2 regions of the Actinoplanes sp. CA-015351 genome follow, and region 2 is predicted to be linked to the other one. Evidence: riboswitches for the same ligand, from Rfam matches in the RefSeq annotation. Region 2 holds a riboswitch; the other holds the start of a gene.
What was found. Region 2 has a riboswitch for glycine ahead of gcvH (glycine cleavage system protein GcvH). Riboswitches for the same ligand answer to the same signal wherever they lie in the genome.
Positions count from the first base shown of each region.

Region 1: another riboswitch for glycine. It lies ahead of gcvP (aminomethyl-transferring glycine dehydrogenase); the one in region 2 lies ahead of gcvH (glycine cleavage system protein GcvH).

Region 1 covers NZ_CP192102.1:4,070,298-4,078,580, forward strand. The annotation lists gene ACQP2E_RS18650 (hypothetical protein) at 1-137, opposite strand, end outside; gene ACQP2E_RS18655 (nucleotidyltransferase domain-containing protein) at 290-1,045, opposite strand; gene ACQP2E_RS18660 (nucleotidyltransferase domain-containing protein) at 1,798-2,457, opposite strand; gene mgrA (L-glyceraldehyde 3-phosphate reductase) at 2,457-3,416, opposite strand; glycine riboswitch at 3,512-3,600, shown strand; gene gcvP (aminomethyl-transferring glycine dehydrogenase) at 3,680-6,493, shown strand; gene ACQP2E_RS18675 (DUF5999 family protein) at 6,592-6,792, opposite strand; gene ACQP2E_RS18680 (chorismate-binding protein) at 6,915-8,153, shown strand.
Region 2 covers NZ_CP192102.1:4,674,911-4,683,193, reverse strand. The annotation lists gene ACQP2E_RS21755 (SpoIIE family protein phosphatase) at 1-250, shown strand, start outside; gene ACQP2E_RS21750 (STAS domain-containing protein) at 247-549, shown strand; gene ACQP2E_RS21745 (hypothetical protein) at 571-822, opposite strand; gene ACQP2E_RS21740 (PAS domain S-box protein) at 968-4,252, shown strand; glycine riboswitch at 4,303-4,398, shown strand; glycine riboswitch at 4,403-4,486, shown strand; gene gcvH (glycine cleavage system protein GcvH) at 4,525-4,896, shown strand; gene ACQP2E_RS21730 (L-serine ammonia-lyase) at 4,893-6,218, shown strand; gene ACQP2E_RS21725 (MazG-like family protein) at 6,611-6,916, shown strand; gene ACQP2E_RS21720 (WD40 repeat domain-containing protein) at 7,871-8,283, shown strand, end outside.

The DNA of each region.
Region 1 (8,283 bases), 600 kb from region 2:
TGCGGATGCCACCAAAGGCGCAGTGGCAACTCGACAAGGCCGGATGTCGGGCCGCGCAACTCGCTGAGTGTCCCTGCCACGACGACCGGCCGGTGCGGTCGGGCCAGGTGCATCACGGGGGCTGCGCTCGCGGACATGCCCTCAGCGTAAACCGGCACAACCCCGGAAAGGCAAGCCCCTAGGTTCCTAGGATGCTTTACGGGTGTGTTTTCGCAATGGCACCGGCTGGCTCGCACTGCTGTTTCCAGCGACGGAAGACAGACGGAAACAGCAGTGCGAGCCAGCCGGATTAACTGCGGGCGTCGAGGCGGGTTCGGACCACCAGGTCGTGCAATGCGGATACCGCCGCGGAATTCGGCTGCTCGGGCAGCGACGACGAATCGCGCGCTTCCTCCAGTGCCGCCCTGAGCCGCGCGATGTCCGTTGCCAGCCGTGGCGTTGTTTCTTCCGGCAGCGGGCCGTGTTCCGCCTGCCGTTTCAGTGCTATCAGGTCCGGCACATAGGCCAGATCTGACCCGAGTACACCCAGATTCGTCTCCAGCTGACCGGTTTTCATCAGGTGGATGCCGGTCAGCAGCACCCGCAGGGTGTACAGCGCCGGTTTCAGCTCGCCGGTCCGCTGATAAAGCTTCTCCTGGGTGGCCGCGAACCCGAGGTAGTGGTGCGCATGGTGCCTGGTGATCAGATCACCGGCGATGGCGGTCAGCTCGGCGTGCACTCCGGTGGTGACGACGACGAGCGGGGAGAGGAGCTGCTCCAGGACGTACCCGTTGCGGCTGTTGAGCATCCGCGCGAACTTGAGCAGATCGTGACTGACCACATCCAGCTCGACGCCGTCGCGCAGACCCTCGTGCTGCACCGTCTCCGGCCCGGTGCGCAGCCCGACGACCTCGGCGGCCGGCAGCAGGTGGGCGGCACGCAGGTCCAGGTCGGAGTCGACCGAGGCGAAACCGTAGAGGTGCGCGCCACTCACGGTCGCGAAGATCAGTGGATACGGCAGCGCGGTGGCGGTCTCACCGGCCCACTCCGGCACGTCGACGGTCACTCTCAGTTCCAGACCTTTCGGGTACGCGTAAAGCACGCTGATCCGCAGAGGGTATGCGGCGGTCGTCGGCTCACCGATCGTTCTCGGACAGCGTCGGTGTCAGCCGGGGGCGGGGTGGGCGTGGGTGAACGCTATGCCGGACTACCAGTCCGTGACCAGCGATATTCGGGGTGCTCGGGTGTCTTCCGCCGGAGCAGGAGCCCACTGTGTGCTCCTGGCGGTGCTGTGTGAGCGCCCACTGTGTGCTCCTGGCAGTGCTGTGTGAGCGCCCACCGTGTGCTCCTGGCAGTGCTGTGTGAGCGCCCACCGTGTGCTCCTGGTGTTGCTGCACGAGAGACCACCGTGTGCCCTTGGCATCGCTTCGCCTTGGATCTTGAGCGATTTCTGCCCCTCGGAGGTAGAAGATCGCTCAAGATCCGCAGGGTGTCGCTCGGTGGGCGGCTGGCGGGCGGCGCGGCAAGGTGGCGGCGCGGCGCGGCGCGGGGTGGCGCGGTGGCGCGGTGGCGCGGTGGCGTGGGCGGTGGCGGGGTGCAGAACGGGGCGGGCGTGGGCGGTGGCGGGGTGCAGAGCGCCGCGGGCGTGGCGGGGTGGCGCGGTGGAGGGGTGCAGAACGCGGAGGGGTGCGGGGCGTGGCGTGGCGGCGCCGGGGCGGGGCGGGGCGGCACCCCGGTGGCGTCGGGCGGGCACCCCGGTGGCGCCGGGCGGGCACCCCGGCGGCGCCGGGCGGGCGCCGGGCGCCGGCCCCCGGTGGGTCAGTGCAGGTTGGCTTCTCTGATGGTGGACAGCAGGTGGTTGACGGCGGGGCGGTCGGGGGACTCCGGCAACCGGGAATCCTCCGCCGCGGTCTCCAGGTCGGCCAGCAGCTGCGCTGACCACCTGACCACCTCCGGCCAGGACAGCGAATTGTGCTTCACCGCCAGCAGGCGGTCCCGTAACCCGGCCACGTTCACCAGCACCTCGCCGGTTCGCAGGACGTGGGCGCCCGCCACCAGCAGGCGGATCATGTGCATGGCCTGCTTGCCGTTGGTCTCGCCGGTCCGCTCCCGGCGCGCGGCGACCCGTTTCAGCTGGTCACGGGCGTAGTTGCCGTAGGTCTCGAAGACGCGCCGGGACAGGAACGCCTGCCTTGCCTCGAGCAGCGCCGAACCGTCCGGCGACACCGACTCGACCAGCGGTGACCAGAGCACCTCCAGGACCGTCGGATTGGCCTGCAGCGCTAGCTCGCAGAACCGTTCGATCTCCCAGTTGAACTCCTCGGCGCGGGGGCCGTCGAAGTGTGTCGGGGGCTTGTCCAGGGTCCAGAACGCGCGGGTCGGTGCCACGAACACGCCCCGCCGGTCGTGGTCGGAGCCGGCTACGTCGAGCCCGTAGGCCCGGGAGCCGACCACGACCGACAGTGCGATGTCGTACATCAGAGTTCGATGACCGTGCCGTCGATGTCGTCGAGCTCCTCGGCGGTGAGCTCGGGACCGTTGAGGGCGGCGATGTTGTTCTCCAGCTGTCCGACGCTGGAAGCGCCGATGATCAGGCTGGTCATCCGCGGGTCGCGCAGCGCCCAGGACAGGGCCAGCTGGGCGAGGGACTGCCCGCGTTTCGTGGCGATGTCGTTGAGGGCGTGCAGCCGCTCCATCGTCTTGTTGTCCAGCGCGCTCTCGTTCAGGAAGACGCTGGTCCGGATCCGGGAGTCCTCCGGGATGCCGGTGAGGTAGCGGTCGGTCAGCAGACCCTGCTGCAGCGGGCTGAACGCGATGCAGCCGGCGCCGACCTCCTCCAGCGTGTCCAGCAGGTGGTCGTGCTCGATCCAGCGGTTCAGGATCGAATACGACGGCTGGTGGATCAGCAACGGCGTGCCCAGCGAACGCAGCAACCGGGCGATTTCAGCTGCTTCAGCCGACTTGTAGTTAGAAATTCCGATATAAAGCGCTTTACCCGAACGCACCACAGCGTCCAACGCCGACGCAGTCTCCTCCAGCGGCGTCGAAGGGTCCGGCCGGTGGTGGTAGAAGATGTCGACGTAGTCCAGCCCGAGCCGCCTCAGCGACTGGTCCAGCGACGACACCAGGTACTTCCGTGATCCCCAGTCGCCGTACGGCCCGTCCCACATCGTGTAGCCGGCCTTGGTGGAGATGACCAGCTCGTCGCGGTACGGGGCGAGGTCGGACGACAGCAGCTCGCCGAAGTTCGACTCCGCGCTGCCGGGCGGCGGGCCGTAGTTGTTGGCCAGGTCGAAGTGGGTGACACCGAGGTCGAAGGCGCGCCGGACGATCTCACGCTGAGTGGAAAGACCACGGGTGTCACCGAAGTTGTGCCAGAGGCCGAGCGAGATGGCGGGGAGCTTGAGGCCGCTGCGACCGGCACGCCGGTAGGTCATCGAGTCGTAGCGGGCGGAATCAGGGGTGTACGTCACAGACCACACCCTAGGACTGTGATCCAACCGGGTGTGCGCTGGTAGGTTGGCTTCAGCTGGCTACCCGCGCGGGAGAGACCGGCAAGCTCGGCGCCGAAGGGGCAAATCCTCCCCGGAACCTCTCAGGCAAAAGGACCGCGTGGGCAGGCGACTCTGAAATGCCGCAGTCTGGGTATGACAGAGGGGGAGGTTGTTCGTCGACCTTTCTCACGCCTCTGGAGTCGCCCATGTCGTCACCTTTCGTCTCCCGGCACATCGGTTCGGACTCGAACGAGCACACCCACATGCTTAAAACAGTGGGGTACAACTCGCTCGATGAGCTCATGGATTCGGCGATTCCCGAGGTCATTCGCTGGAAAGGCGACCTCGACCTGCCGGCCGGCATCTCCGAGGAAGAGGCGATCGCCGAGCTCCGGGTGATCGCGAGCCGCAACACGGTCGCCACCCCGATGATCGGCCTCGGCTACTACGGCACCCACACGCCCGCGGTGATCAAGCGGAACGTGCTGGAGAGCCCGGCCTGGTACACGGCGTACACCCCGTACCAGCCGGAGATCAGCCAGGGGCGGCTCGAGGCGCTGCTGAACTTCCAGACCATGGTCACCGACCTGACCGGGCTGGCCACCGCGAACGCCAGCATGCTCGACGAGGCCACCGCGGTCGCCGAGGCGATGACGCTCGCGCGGCGCGCATCCAAGGTCAAGAGCCCGGTGTACGCCGTCGACGCCGACACGTTGCCGCAGACGCTTGCCGTCCTGCGTACCCGGGCCGAGCCGCTCGGACTCCAGGTCGTGCTGGTCGACCTGGACACCGGGGAACTGCCCGAGGAGTTCTTCGGGCTGCACCTGCAGTACCCGGGCGCGTCCGGTGCGATCCGCGATCACCAGGCGCTGGTCGAGGCGGCGCACGCCAAGGGCGCCCTGGTCACGGTCGCCGCCGACCTGCTCGCGCTGACGCTGCTGCGCGCGCCGGGCGAGATCGGCGTGGACATCGCGGCCGGCACCACTCAGCGCTTCGGCGTACCCCTGGGGTTCGGTGGGCCGCACGCCGGTTACCTGGCTGTGCGCGCCGGGCTGGAGCGGTCGCTGCCCGGCCGTCTCGTCGGGGTGTCGAAGGACGCCGACGGCGCCCCGGCGTACCGGCTGGCGCTGCAGACCCGGGAGCAGCACATCCGCCGGGAGAAGGCGACGAGCAACATCTGCACGGCCCAGGTGCTGCTCGCCGTGATGGCCGGCATGTACGCCGTCTACCACGGTCCGGCCGGGCTTCGTGCCATCGCTGCGCGTACCCATGAGCAGGCCAAAACGATCGCGGCGGGACTCGCCGCAGCGGGCGTGGAGATCACCCGGGCCGCGTTCTTCGACACCGTGACCGCCCGGGTGCCGGGCAAGGCCGCCGAGATCGTTGCGGCCGCGGCGGCCGGCAACGTCGACCTGCGGCTGGTGGACGCCGACCACGTGTCGATCTCCACCGACGAGACGACGACGAGCGCGCACGTCGCGACGGTTCTCCAGGCCTTTGGTGTGACAAAGCTTGAGAAATCCGGCGAAGCCGTCATTCCTGCTGCGTTGAACCGGACCACCGACTACCTGACCCACCCGGTCTTCAACACCCACCACTCCGAGACGGCGATGCTGCGTTACCTGCGCAAACTCTCCGACCGCGACTACGCCCTCGACCGTGGCATGATCCCGCTCGGCTCCTGCACGATGAAGCTGAACGCCACCACCGAGATGGAAGCGGTCACCTGGCCGGAGTTCGCCAACATCCACCCCTTCGCGCCGAAGAGCCAGACCCAGGGGTACGAGGACCTGGTCGCCCAGCTGGAGAGCTGGCTCGCTGAGATCACCGGTTACGATGCCGTCAGCGTCCAGCCGAACGCCGGCTCGCAGGGTGAGCTGGCCGGGCTGCTCGCCATCCGCGGGTACCACCGGGACCGTGGCGAGACCCACCGCGACGTCTGCCTGATCCCGTCGAGCGCGCACGGCACCAACGCGGCCAGCGCCGTGATGGCCGGCATGCGGGTCGTCGTGGTGGCCTGCGACGCGGACGGCAACGTCGACCTGACCGACCTGGCCGCCAAGATCGAGAAGCACCGGGAGAACCTCTCGGCGATCATGGTGACCTACCCGTCGACGCACGGCGTCTACGAGACCAGCATCGCCGAGCTGTGCGGCAAGGTGCACGACGCCGGCGGCCAGGTCTACGTCGACGGCGCGAACCTCAACGCGCTTGTCGGGTTCGCCAAGCCGGGCAAGTTCGGCGCGGACGTGTCCCACCTGAACCTGCACAAGACGTTCTGCATCCCGCACGGTGGCGGCGGTCCCGGCGTCGGCCCGGTCGCGGTCCGCGAGCACCTCGCCGCGTTCCTGCCCGGCGACCCCCTGGAGACCGGTGACCACCACGCGGTGTCGGCGGCCGCGCACGGCAGCGCCGGCATTCTGCCGATCAGCTGGGCGTACGTACGGATGATGGGCCCGGACGGCCTGGCCGCAGCGACCGCGGCGGCGGTGCTGTCCGCGAACTACGTGGCGGCGCGGCTACGTGATCACTATCCGGTGCTGTACGCCGGCAACAACGGCCTGGTCGCGCACGAGTGCATCCTCGACCTGCGGCCGATCACCAAGGCCACCGGGGTGAGTGTCGACGACGTGGCGAAGCGGCTCATCGATTACGGGTTCCACGCGCCGACCATGTCGTTCCCGGTTGCCGGCACCCTCATGGTGGAGCCGACCGAGAGCGAGGACCTCGCCGAGCTGGACCGATTCATCGCGGCGATGATCTCGATCAAGGGTGAGATCGACCAGGTGGCCTCGGGCGTCTGGCCGAAGGACGACAACCCGCTGTCGAACGCGCCGCACACCGCGTCGGCGGTCTCCGCTGACGAGTGGGCTCACCCGTACCCGCGGTCGGTGGCCGGTTTCCCCGAAGGGGTGGACCGTACGGCGAAGTACTGGCCGCCGGTGCGCCGGATCGACGGGGCTTTCGGCGACCGCAACCTGGTCTGCTCGTGCCCGTCGCCGGAGGCGTTCGAGGACTGACGCACTCCCGTCGCTTGCGCAGGTCGCGTTCCTTCAGGGATCGCGGCCTGCGCCGTCTCGGGATGGTTACGCTGAGTTGCTTTTTCGACTGAAATTTCTCAGGCTGCCAGGGCGTGCACGGCCGGGCCGCGGTGCGGCTCGATCAGCGTGCCGTCAGGCAGTAGTTCGCCGGTGTCCTCGAAAACGATGACTCCGTTGCAGAGCAGGCTCCAGCCCTGCTCGCAGAAGGTGACGATGACCTTCGCGGCCTCACGGTCGGTCGCGTCGGACGTGGGACAGGGGATCAGGTGCTGGCACATCTTGCTCGATCTCCGTTTGGGGGCTGTGTGAAGGTTCACAAAGTCGGTGTCGGACGTTACCTCACTTGGAACGACGGCGGTTCAACCCGGTGACGCCGATTTCTCATGAGTTCGCGTCTTCGATGGTCCACGGGACGGGCGCTGTCGGCCACCCCGTAACGGCTCCTTTCGGGGCCCCTCCGGCGGCACCGGCCGCCTGCCAGGCCCGTCACCATGCGTTACGTACCTTTCGGTGGCACCGGGGTGATCCCGGTGACCCCGCCGAGCTTCTGTCCGCTTTTCTGGCCGGCAACGGACTGCCGGTGCGAAACCTTGGCCGAACGGATGACAAAAAGAAGACGTTCGGCGATGGCACGATCTGCGGGGCAGCACTCTACGTATCCGCGGATGCCGGATGCGTGATGGCTGGAGCAGAGTGCGGGTCACCCTCTCCCGTTCCCAGCGTTCCTGACGTTTATGCCGTCGTCTACCAACATTCTGCGAAAAAACTGGAGAAATCCCTCCAGACCGGCCCTGACTGGAAGCTCGGTCCCTGGCGGGACAGCTGGACCCGCGACGAGCACGCCCACGCCGTCGAGCAGGTTCGCGCCGCGATCGCCCGCGGCGACGTCTATCAGGTCAACGTGGTCGGCCACGCCGCCGCGCCCTATGCGGGCGACCCGTCCGCTGCCCTCCGCCGGGTGGCCGCCCTCGCCGGCGCCCGCTACGGCGGGGTTCTGAGCGACGGAGGCCAGGGCGGTTCAGGGCCGGGCGGCGCCGCGCCGGGCTGGGCTCTCGCCACCGCCTCCCCGGAAACCCTCGTCGAGGTTCGCGACGGCCGGGTCGTCACCCGCCCGATCAAGGGCACCCGCCCGGCCACCGCGCAGGGCCGCCGCGAGCTGCTCGCCTCGGCGAAGGAACGCGCCGAACACGTCATGATCGTCGACCTGGAACGCAACGACCTGGCCCGGCTGCCCGGCACCGGACCGGTCCGCGTCGACGAGCTGTTCGCGGTCCGCGAATGGTCCGGTCTCTGGCAGGCCGAATCCGTCGTCTCGGCGCCCCTGGACGGCGACGTCGGGCTGGCCGACCTGCTCCGGGCCGTCTGCCCCGGCGGCAGTGTCACCGGCGCCCCCAAACTGGCCGCGCTCGCGCAGATCGCCGCCCTCGAACCGGTCGGCCGCGGCGTCAGCATGGGCGCCCTGGGCTGGATCGGACACGACCACCTCGATCTGGGGTTGAGCATCCGCACCGTGGTGGCCGACGGGACCCGGGTGCACGCCTGGGCCGGCGGCGGCATCACCGCGGACAGTGACCCTGTCGCGGAGGTCGACGAAGCCGCCGCGAAGGCCGGGCCGCTCCGGTCCGCGCTCCGCTCATAGCCCGTTCATAGCCTGCTCCGAGCCGTCTCTACCGGTTCCGTGCCACTGTCGGCGTCTGCCCCCGGAACAGGGGGTCGAGCGCGTAATTTCACCTTCGCGCGTACCCGAGAAGGTCCACATTGGCACGCTC
Region 2 (8,283 bases):
GGCATGTGCCAACGCGATCGAGCACGGGCATCGGGACACCGGCGGCCAGATCCGGTTGCGGGCCATAGCGACGGCGGAGGACCTGCGGCTCACGGTCGTGGACAACGGGCGGTGGCTGACACCACGGCCCGCCGAGAACCCGTACCGTGGTCGGGGTCTCATGCTGATGAAGGCGTTCATGCACCATGTGACTGTGACCACCGGCATCGCCGGCACCACCATCGACATGCAGGCGAGGATCGTGCCATGACCACCGCGCTCACGCTGACCAGCGGGCAGCGACCCGATGGCGTTCCGGTTCTCGCCGCAGCCGGTGAGATCGACATGAGTAATGCCGACACCTTCGCGTCGGCGCTGCGCGACGCGGTCGCCGGGGCGACCGCGGCCGCGCTGCTCGTGGACCTGACCGCTGTCGAATACCTGGACAGTGCGGGGCTGGCCACACTGTTCCAGCACGCCGATCGGATCGAGGTGGTGACCGGGCCGCTGCTGGCGCCGCTGCTCACCGTGTCCGGTCTGTCGGAGCTGACGACGGTGCGGGGGCTCTGAGCCCCCGGCCGTCCCGCGCTTCTAGAACCGGCTGATCAGGTTGTCCCACCAGCTGCGGCTGCGGCGTGCCTCGACCGCCTTGGCAGCGCCGTACACCGCTCCCGCCGTAGCGGCCGCGATCGCCGCCGTGACCAGGATGATCGGCAGAAGGCGGCGCTGGGGCGTGACGCCCAGCTCGGCGCCGGCGGCCTCGGCGTTCGCCGCGATCTCGGCCGGGTCGCCGGAGCCGGCGATGTTGTGCTGGGCATCGATGGAGCTGTCGTACATCGTCATGAGGTCCTCCCGAGGGGTTTTACTTCGCCTTGCCCCAGTCCGGATCCGGCTAACCCGATCGTCCGAGCCGGTCGCCGTGGCTGCCTCATCCCCGCGGGATGGTTGGCGCCTCAGGATTGCCGGCGGGTTGCCGATCGGTGTGGCGATGAACGGCGTGTCTCTCCAGCCGAGCCGCATACCAGGGGCGGTTCTGGACCCTGCGCGGCTGGCAGCTGTCAAAGCGACCGGCCTGATCGACGGCGAGTCGCCGGTCCTGGACCGGATCACCGGTCTCGCGCAGCGCCTGGTCGGCGGCCGCGCCACGCTGGTGACGCTGGTGCAGGAGGAACGCCAGTGCTTCGTGAGCCAGGCCGGTCCGTCGGCGAGCCCGATGTTCCGGGAGACGCCGCTGTCGCACTCGTACTGCCAGTACGTGGTGGAGGCCGGCGCGCCCATGGTCGTACCGGATGCCCGGCAACATCCGCTGCTGCGGGACAACCCGGCGATCACCGAGCACAACGCGATCGCGTACCTGGGTGTGCCGTTGCGCTCGCCGGACGGGTTCGTCCTGGGCACGCTCTGCGCGGTCGACCGCGAGGTTCGGCTGTGGAGCGACGCGGACGTCGCGGTCATGGAGGACCTGGCTGCTGCCGCGACCGCCGAGATCGCCGCGCAGGTCGCCGTGCACGAGGCAGCCGAGTCCGCCGAGCTGATCCAGCAGATCCTCGGCAGCACCCTGGACGCGTTCGTCGCCACCGACCTGGGCGGCCGGATCACCGGCTGGAACCGGGCGGCCCAGGAGATGTTCGGCTGGAGTGAGCCGGAGGCGCTGGGTCAGAGCATGAACGAGCTGATCATCGCGTCGCAGCACCGGCGCGAATACGCCGGCTGGATGATGGCGGCGTCGTTCGAGACCGAGGTCGACCCGGCCGGCCGCCGGGTGGAGTTCCTGGGCCTGCAGCGCGGTGGCCGGCAGTTCCCGATCGAGCTGTCGCTGACCGCCCTGGACCGGCCCGGTGGGATGGCCGCGTACATGTTCGTCCGGGATCTGACCAGCGTGCGCCGCAGCGAGATGCTGCGCACCCTGGAGCATGCCGTGTCCGGTGCCCTGGCCACCTCGGAGAGCGTCGAGCAGGCGATCTCCCAGGTGGTGGCCGCCGTCGCGGACGGACTCGGCTGGCCCTACGTCGAGTACTGGCAGCTGGACGACGACGAGACCCATTTGGTACGCCTGGCCGTGGCCACCCGCGACCGCGAGGTGACCGCCCCGATGGAGGAGATCACCGAGTTCGCCCACGGCGAGGGGATCGTCGGGCAGGTCTGGGCCGACGCGGCCGCCCGCTGGATCCGGGATCTGCCCGGCACCGACCTGCCCCGGGCCGCCGCCGCCGAGCGCGCCGGATTGAACACGGCGGTGGCGGTGCCGGTCCGCAACGGCACCGACGTGGTCGGTGTGCTCACCGCGTTCGAACGCCGCCGCACCGAACCCGACCCCGAGCTGATGGCCGCCCTGGACACGGTCGCGGCGCACATCGGGCAGTACGTGCACCGCCGCCGCGCCGAGGAGCTGGAACTCGAGCTGGGCCGCGCCCGCAGCGAGTTCGACCGGGTCATCGCCAACCTGGACGACTTCCTCTGGACGGTACGCGTGGACGCACCCGGCCAGGTCGAGATGGTCTACGCCAGCCACGACAGCGCCGGCATCTTCGGCGGGATCGTGCCGACCGGCGAGGACCTGTCCGAGGTGACCACCGGGATGGTCGACCCGGAGGACCGGGCGTTGTTCGACGCCTTCGGGCAGGAGATCCTCTCCGGCCAGGCCGCTCAGGTGACCAACCGGGTGATCGGCGCCGACGGGGTGATCCGCTGGGTGTGGACCCGGGCGGTGCCCCGCAACGAGGGCGGGGTCTTCTACATCGACGGCGTGTGCAGCGACGTCACCGAGCGCCAGCACGACCAGGAGCAGCTGCGCCAGCAGGCCGAGCTGCTCGACCTCGCGCCGACCGCGGTGATCGTGAAGGACCTGGAGGACCGGATCACCTACTGGAACCGGGGCGCCCAGGCCACGTACGGATGGGACGCCGACGCCGCCCTCGGATGCCCGACCCACCGGCTGCTCGACACCCGGTTCCCGGTCCTGCGAACTCTCGTCGACACGGCGCTGTCCGAGACCGGTGAGTGGCACGGCGAACTGGACCACCTGCGCAGCGACGGCACCCGGATCACCGTGCTGTCGCACCAGGCCGTGCAGCGCGACCACGCCGACCACCCGATCGCGATCCTCGAAGTGAACATCGACGTCACCGCGCGCAAGGTCGCCGAGCGGCGGATGGCGGACAGCGAGAAACGGCTGCGCACCCAGTTCTCGCTCGCCACCGTCGGGCAGGCCACGATCGCCCTGGACGGTGCTTTCCAGCAGGTCAACCCGGCTCTGGCCGGGATGCTGGGCCGTTCGGTGGCGCTGCTGGAGTCGATGACGCTCGACGACATCACCCACCCGGACGAGCGGGCCGGCAACCACCGGGCGGCGGCCCGGCTCTTCACCCAGGACCTGCCGCTCGACCGGCACCTGCGGATGCTGCACGCGGACGGGCACATCGTCGACGCCGCGATGGGCATGTCCCTGGTCCGGGACAGCGACGGCCAGCCGGTCAGCTTCATCGCGGTGCTGCAGGACGTGACCGCCCGGCTCGCCGCCGAACGCGACCGGGACGCCGCGGCGGCCCAGCTCGCCGAGAGCAACGACGAGCTGCAGGACAGCAACAACCAGCTGGCCGACGCGAATGCCCTGAAACTCGACCTGATGGGCATGCTCTCGCATGAGATCGGCACTCCGCTGAACACCATCACGGCGTACGCCGAGCTGTTGCAGGGTGACCTCGACGGCGTGAAGCCGACGCATCGCAAGGCGGTCGAGGTGATCGCCCGGTCGGCACGCCGCCTGGAGATCCTCTGCGCCGAGATCCTCACCATGTGCACCCTGGACGCCGGGCAGATGAACGCGACCCCGGAGCCGGTGGAGATCCGCCCGGCGCTCGGCGAGATCCTCGCCGGGCTGGAGATCAGCCCGCCGGTGACCTGTGAGCCCGGCACGACCGTGCTGGTGCACCCGAGCCACCTGCAGCAGATCGTCACCAACTACTGCACCAACGCGGCCAAGTACGGCGGCGGGGTCACCGCGGTCACCGTCGAACGGCGGGGCGGGACCGTGGTGATCGGGGTGTGCGACGAGGGCGAGGGCATCGCCGAGGACCTGCGGCCGCACCTGTTCGACAGATACGTGCGAGCGGCCGGGATGAGCCCGTCGATCAAGGGCAACGGCCTGGGCCTCTACATCGTGAAAGGTCTCGCCGAGGCGAACGGCGGCACTGCCGGGTACGAGCCCGGGCCGGCCGGCGGGAGTGTTTTCACGCTGACCCTGCCCGCTGCCGGGCAGGGCCGCTCCGCTTGACGTGATCATGACGGCCCGGATAGCTTGCAGCCACAATTGAAGAAGCCGTTTCACTCGCAGCGGGAGAGCCCTCTTGATCTCCAAGAGGCGCCGAAGGAGCAACTTCTCCCTCAGAATCTCTCAGGCCCCCGTACCGCTGCGGGCAGGCGACTCTGGAAAGCCGGGTGCGAGACCCGCGCCGACGGTGCAAACCGCTGCTGTCCGGCGGTGAACCTCTCAGGCACCATGACAGAGCGAGGGAGGCCCCGACCTCAGTTCACCAGGAGCCTCCTTTGATCCCCCTCCACCTTCGTTACAGCCGCGACCACGAGTGGCTCACCGACGACGAGATCGCCACCGTCGGCATCACCGCGTTCGCCGCGGACGCGCTCGGCGACGTCGTGTTCGTCGACCTTCCGGAAGCCGGCACGATCACCACGGCCGGCCAGACATGTGGTGAGATCGAGTCCACCAAATCGGTCAGCGAGGTCTATGCGCCGGCCGATGGAGAGATCGTGGAAATCAACAGCGCGCTCGCCGGCGACCCGGGGCTGATCAACTCCGATCCGTACGGCGCAGGATGGCTCTACCGGGTGCGGGTCACCCGCGCCCCCGAGGTCCTCGACGCCGCGGGCTATGCCGCGCTGATCTCACCGGAGTCATGATCGTGGCCGTCTCCGTGTTCGACCTCTTCTCGATCGGTATCGGTCCGTCCAGCTCCCACACGGTCGGCCCGATGCGCGCGGCCCGGATGTTCGCCTCCTCTTTGAGCAGCATCGGCGGGACCACGACGGTGCGCGCCGAACTGTTTGGCTCGCTGGGCGCGACCGGTCACGGGCACGGCACGCCGAAGGCGGTGCTGCTCGGTCTGCAAGGGTTCGAACCGGAGACGGTCGACGTCACCCTCGACCCGTCCGCCGACGGCCTTCTCACACTGCCGCACGGCGCCGAGGCGGCCGTGGAGATGGTTCTGCACCGGCGTCGCTCGCTCGCCGAGCACCCCAACGGGATGGTTTTCACCGCGCTCGGCGCCGATGGCGCCGAGCTGCTCACCAAGCGATATTTTTCGGTCGGCGGCGGCTTCGTGGTGGGAGATCTCTTCTCTCCGGTACGGGGTTCCGCACCGGACCTGCCGCATCCGTTCTCCACGGGTGACCAGCTGCTCGCACTGACCCGGTCGACCGGCCTGTCGATCTCCCGCCTGATGCTGGACAACGAGTCCGTGCGGCGCCCCGCGTCCTCGGTTCACGACGGCCTGCTGCACATCTGGTCGGTCATGTCCGACTGCATCGACGCGGGCCTGGACGCCGAAGGGGTACTGCCCGGCGGGCTGAAGGTGCGACGCCGGGCAGCGTCGACGGCCCGTCAGCTGCGGGCGGCCGGAGACCCGGCCACACTCTCGATGGAGTGGCTCACCGCGTACGCCATGGCAGTGAATGAGCAGAATGCGGCCGGAGGCCGCGTGGTGACCGCGCCCACCAACGGCGCCGCGGGCATCATCCCGGCCGTGCTGCGCTATTACCTGGACTTCGTGCCGGGGGCCTCGGACGCCGGGATCGTCCGGTTCCTGCTCGCGGCCGGTGCGATCGGGCTGCTCTTCAAGGAGAACGCCTCGATCTCCGGTGCCGAGGTGGGCTGCCAGGGCGAGGTAGGTTCGGCGTGCGCGATGGCGGCGGCGGGGCTGGCCGAGGTGCTCGGCGGCACCCCGGAGCAGGTGGAGAACGCCGCCGAGATCGGCATGGAACACAACCTGGGCCTGACCTGCGACCCAGTCGGCGGGCTGGTGCAGATCCCGTGCATCGAGCGCAACGGGATGGCCGCGGTGAAGGCGGTCACGGCGGCCCGGATGGCGTTGCGGGGCGACGGCCGGCACCACGTCTCCCTCGACAAGGTCATCAAAACGATGAAGGAGACGGGCGCCGACATGAAGGTGAAGTACAAGGAGACCGCCCGGGGAGGCCTCGCCGTCAACGTCATCGAGTGCTGACCCCAGCCCCGCCCCCGCCCAGTCCCGCCCCCGCCCAGTCCCGCCCCCGCCCAGTCCCGCCGCCGGCTGCACGTCAAGGCGGCCGGCTGTACGTCAGGGCGGCCGGCTGTACGTGGTGGTCGCCGTGGGTGACAGCCGGGGGCCGTGGTGTGCAGCCGCTCTCGGCCGGCTGTACGTGGTGGTCGCTGTGGTGTTCAGCCGGCTGGAGTGTCGGATCGGCTGGTCAGCACGCGGCGGGCGGTGCCGGGACCGACGGCGGCCGCCGGAACCGACGGCGGCCGCCCGTGGCCCGTGGCCCGTGGCTCGTGGCTCGTGGCTCGTGGCTCGTGGCTCGTGGCTCGTGGCCCGGGGCCCGGCGATCGGGGCCGGCGCTGGGCCGCCAGAATCGCCGTATGAACATCTGGACCGAGGCCAAGCGCTGGCGTGCCCACCTCGACGAACGCAACGGCACGTCCGAACTCGAACAGACCCTGCGAATCCTCAAACTCACCGAGGAGTCCGGCGAGGCGGCTCAGGCGTGGATCGGCCTGCTCGGCCAGAACCCCCGCAAAGGCGTCACCCACACCCGCGAACAGGTGATCGGCGAGCTGGCTGACGTCGTCTTCACCGCGCTGGTAGCCCTGGAAAGCATCGGTGCCGACGCCGAAGAAGCAGTGCAGGCCTGCGCGAAGAAGGCCGCCGGCTACCTGCCGCAGTAGTCCCACCCGCCGTTATCGAGTGAGGACAAGCCGCCGGCAGCCGGCCTCCCTCGCCGGGAATCCAGGACCCACCGTGTGCCCTAGACCCGCTCCCGCCCGCCCACCCGCCCTGCCCCGCCCGCCCGCCCCGCCCGCCCCGCCCGCCCTGCGCGCCCGGCGTTGATAGCGAACCTCGAGGAGATCTAGTGAGTTTGTGGCTGCCGTGGCGGCGCACACTCACAAGATCTCGGGCAGGCGCCGCGGGCGGTGATGTTCCGGCGGGCTGTTCTCCGCGACCTTGTGAGTTTGTGGTCGGTGGGACGGCGCAAGCTCACGACTTCGCTCTGCTCCCGGCTGACCGCCTCAAGGCCGAGCGGCACCCGGCTGCCTGGCCGCCTGGCTGCCTGGCCGCCTGGCCGGCTCGTGCTCGTGGCCGTGCGGCGGCCGGGGAAGCGACCGTGAGCGCGAGCCGGGCTGGGGTGGCTTGTGCTCGAGGTCGTTTCGGGGGCGCGATGGCGACCGTGAGCGCGAGCCGGGCGCTCGGACACGACAGCGCAGCTCCGAGTGTGAGCGCGCTGGTCGGGCCCGCTCCGGCGCACCGAGTGCGGGCGCGTCGGAGCGGGCCCGACCAGCGCGCCGAATGTGGGCCGGCTGGCCGGATCGTGGAGCGCCGCCCTCCGAGCGCCGCCCTCCGAGCGTCGACCCCGGATCTTGGAAGCGCTGCCCTCGACGCTGGTGCTGGTCGCGGTGGTAGAGCGCCGCCTGCGGTGGTAGAGCTGGCTGCCGTGGTTGGTCGGCCGCTAGCCGGTATCTGGGTGTGCGACGCCGGTGGCATGGGTGCGCACGCAGCCTGTTTGAGCAGGGTGTTTGCTCTCCGGGATGGCACTGTGGACGGATGGGAGCGTGCACACGCCGGGCTCAAGATCGACAATCCGCTCTCGTCCCGACCGGATCTGGCGGCTTAGAGTGACGGCCATGTCTTGCCTGACAGTGCTTGAGGCCGGCGGGCCGCACGCGATCGTTGTGCGTGGTCCGGCGCTGGACGTCATCGACCTGGTGGCCGGTGTGTCGGCGGGCACCATTCCGACCGGGCTCGCCGGGATCGAGGCGGTGGCCGCAGCCGAGCTCGACGGACGACCGATCGCGATCTGTGTGGCGAACGAGCGGCTGCACGTGTTCGACCTGGCGTCCGGCGCCGGCGTGGATATCACGTTCGCCGGGACCGCGCCTCAGGTGATCACCGCCGGGGTGCTGGCGGGACGGCCGACTCTGATCGGCGGGGCCGGTACCGAACTGCGCCGCTGGGACATCGCCACCGGCGCGGAGGTGGGCGGTCCACTTGCCGTGCACCGGGCTCAGATCAGCGCTCTCGCGCTGGCCGGGGACTC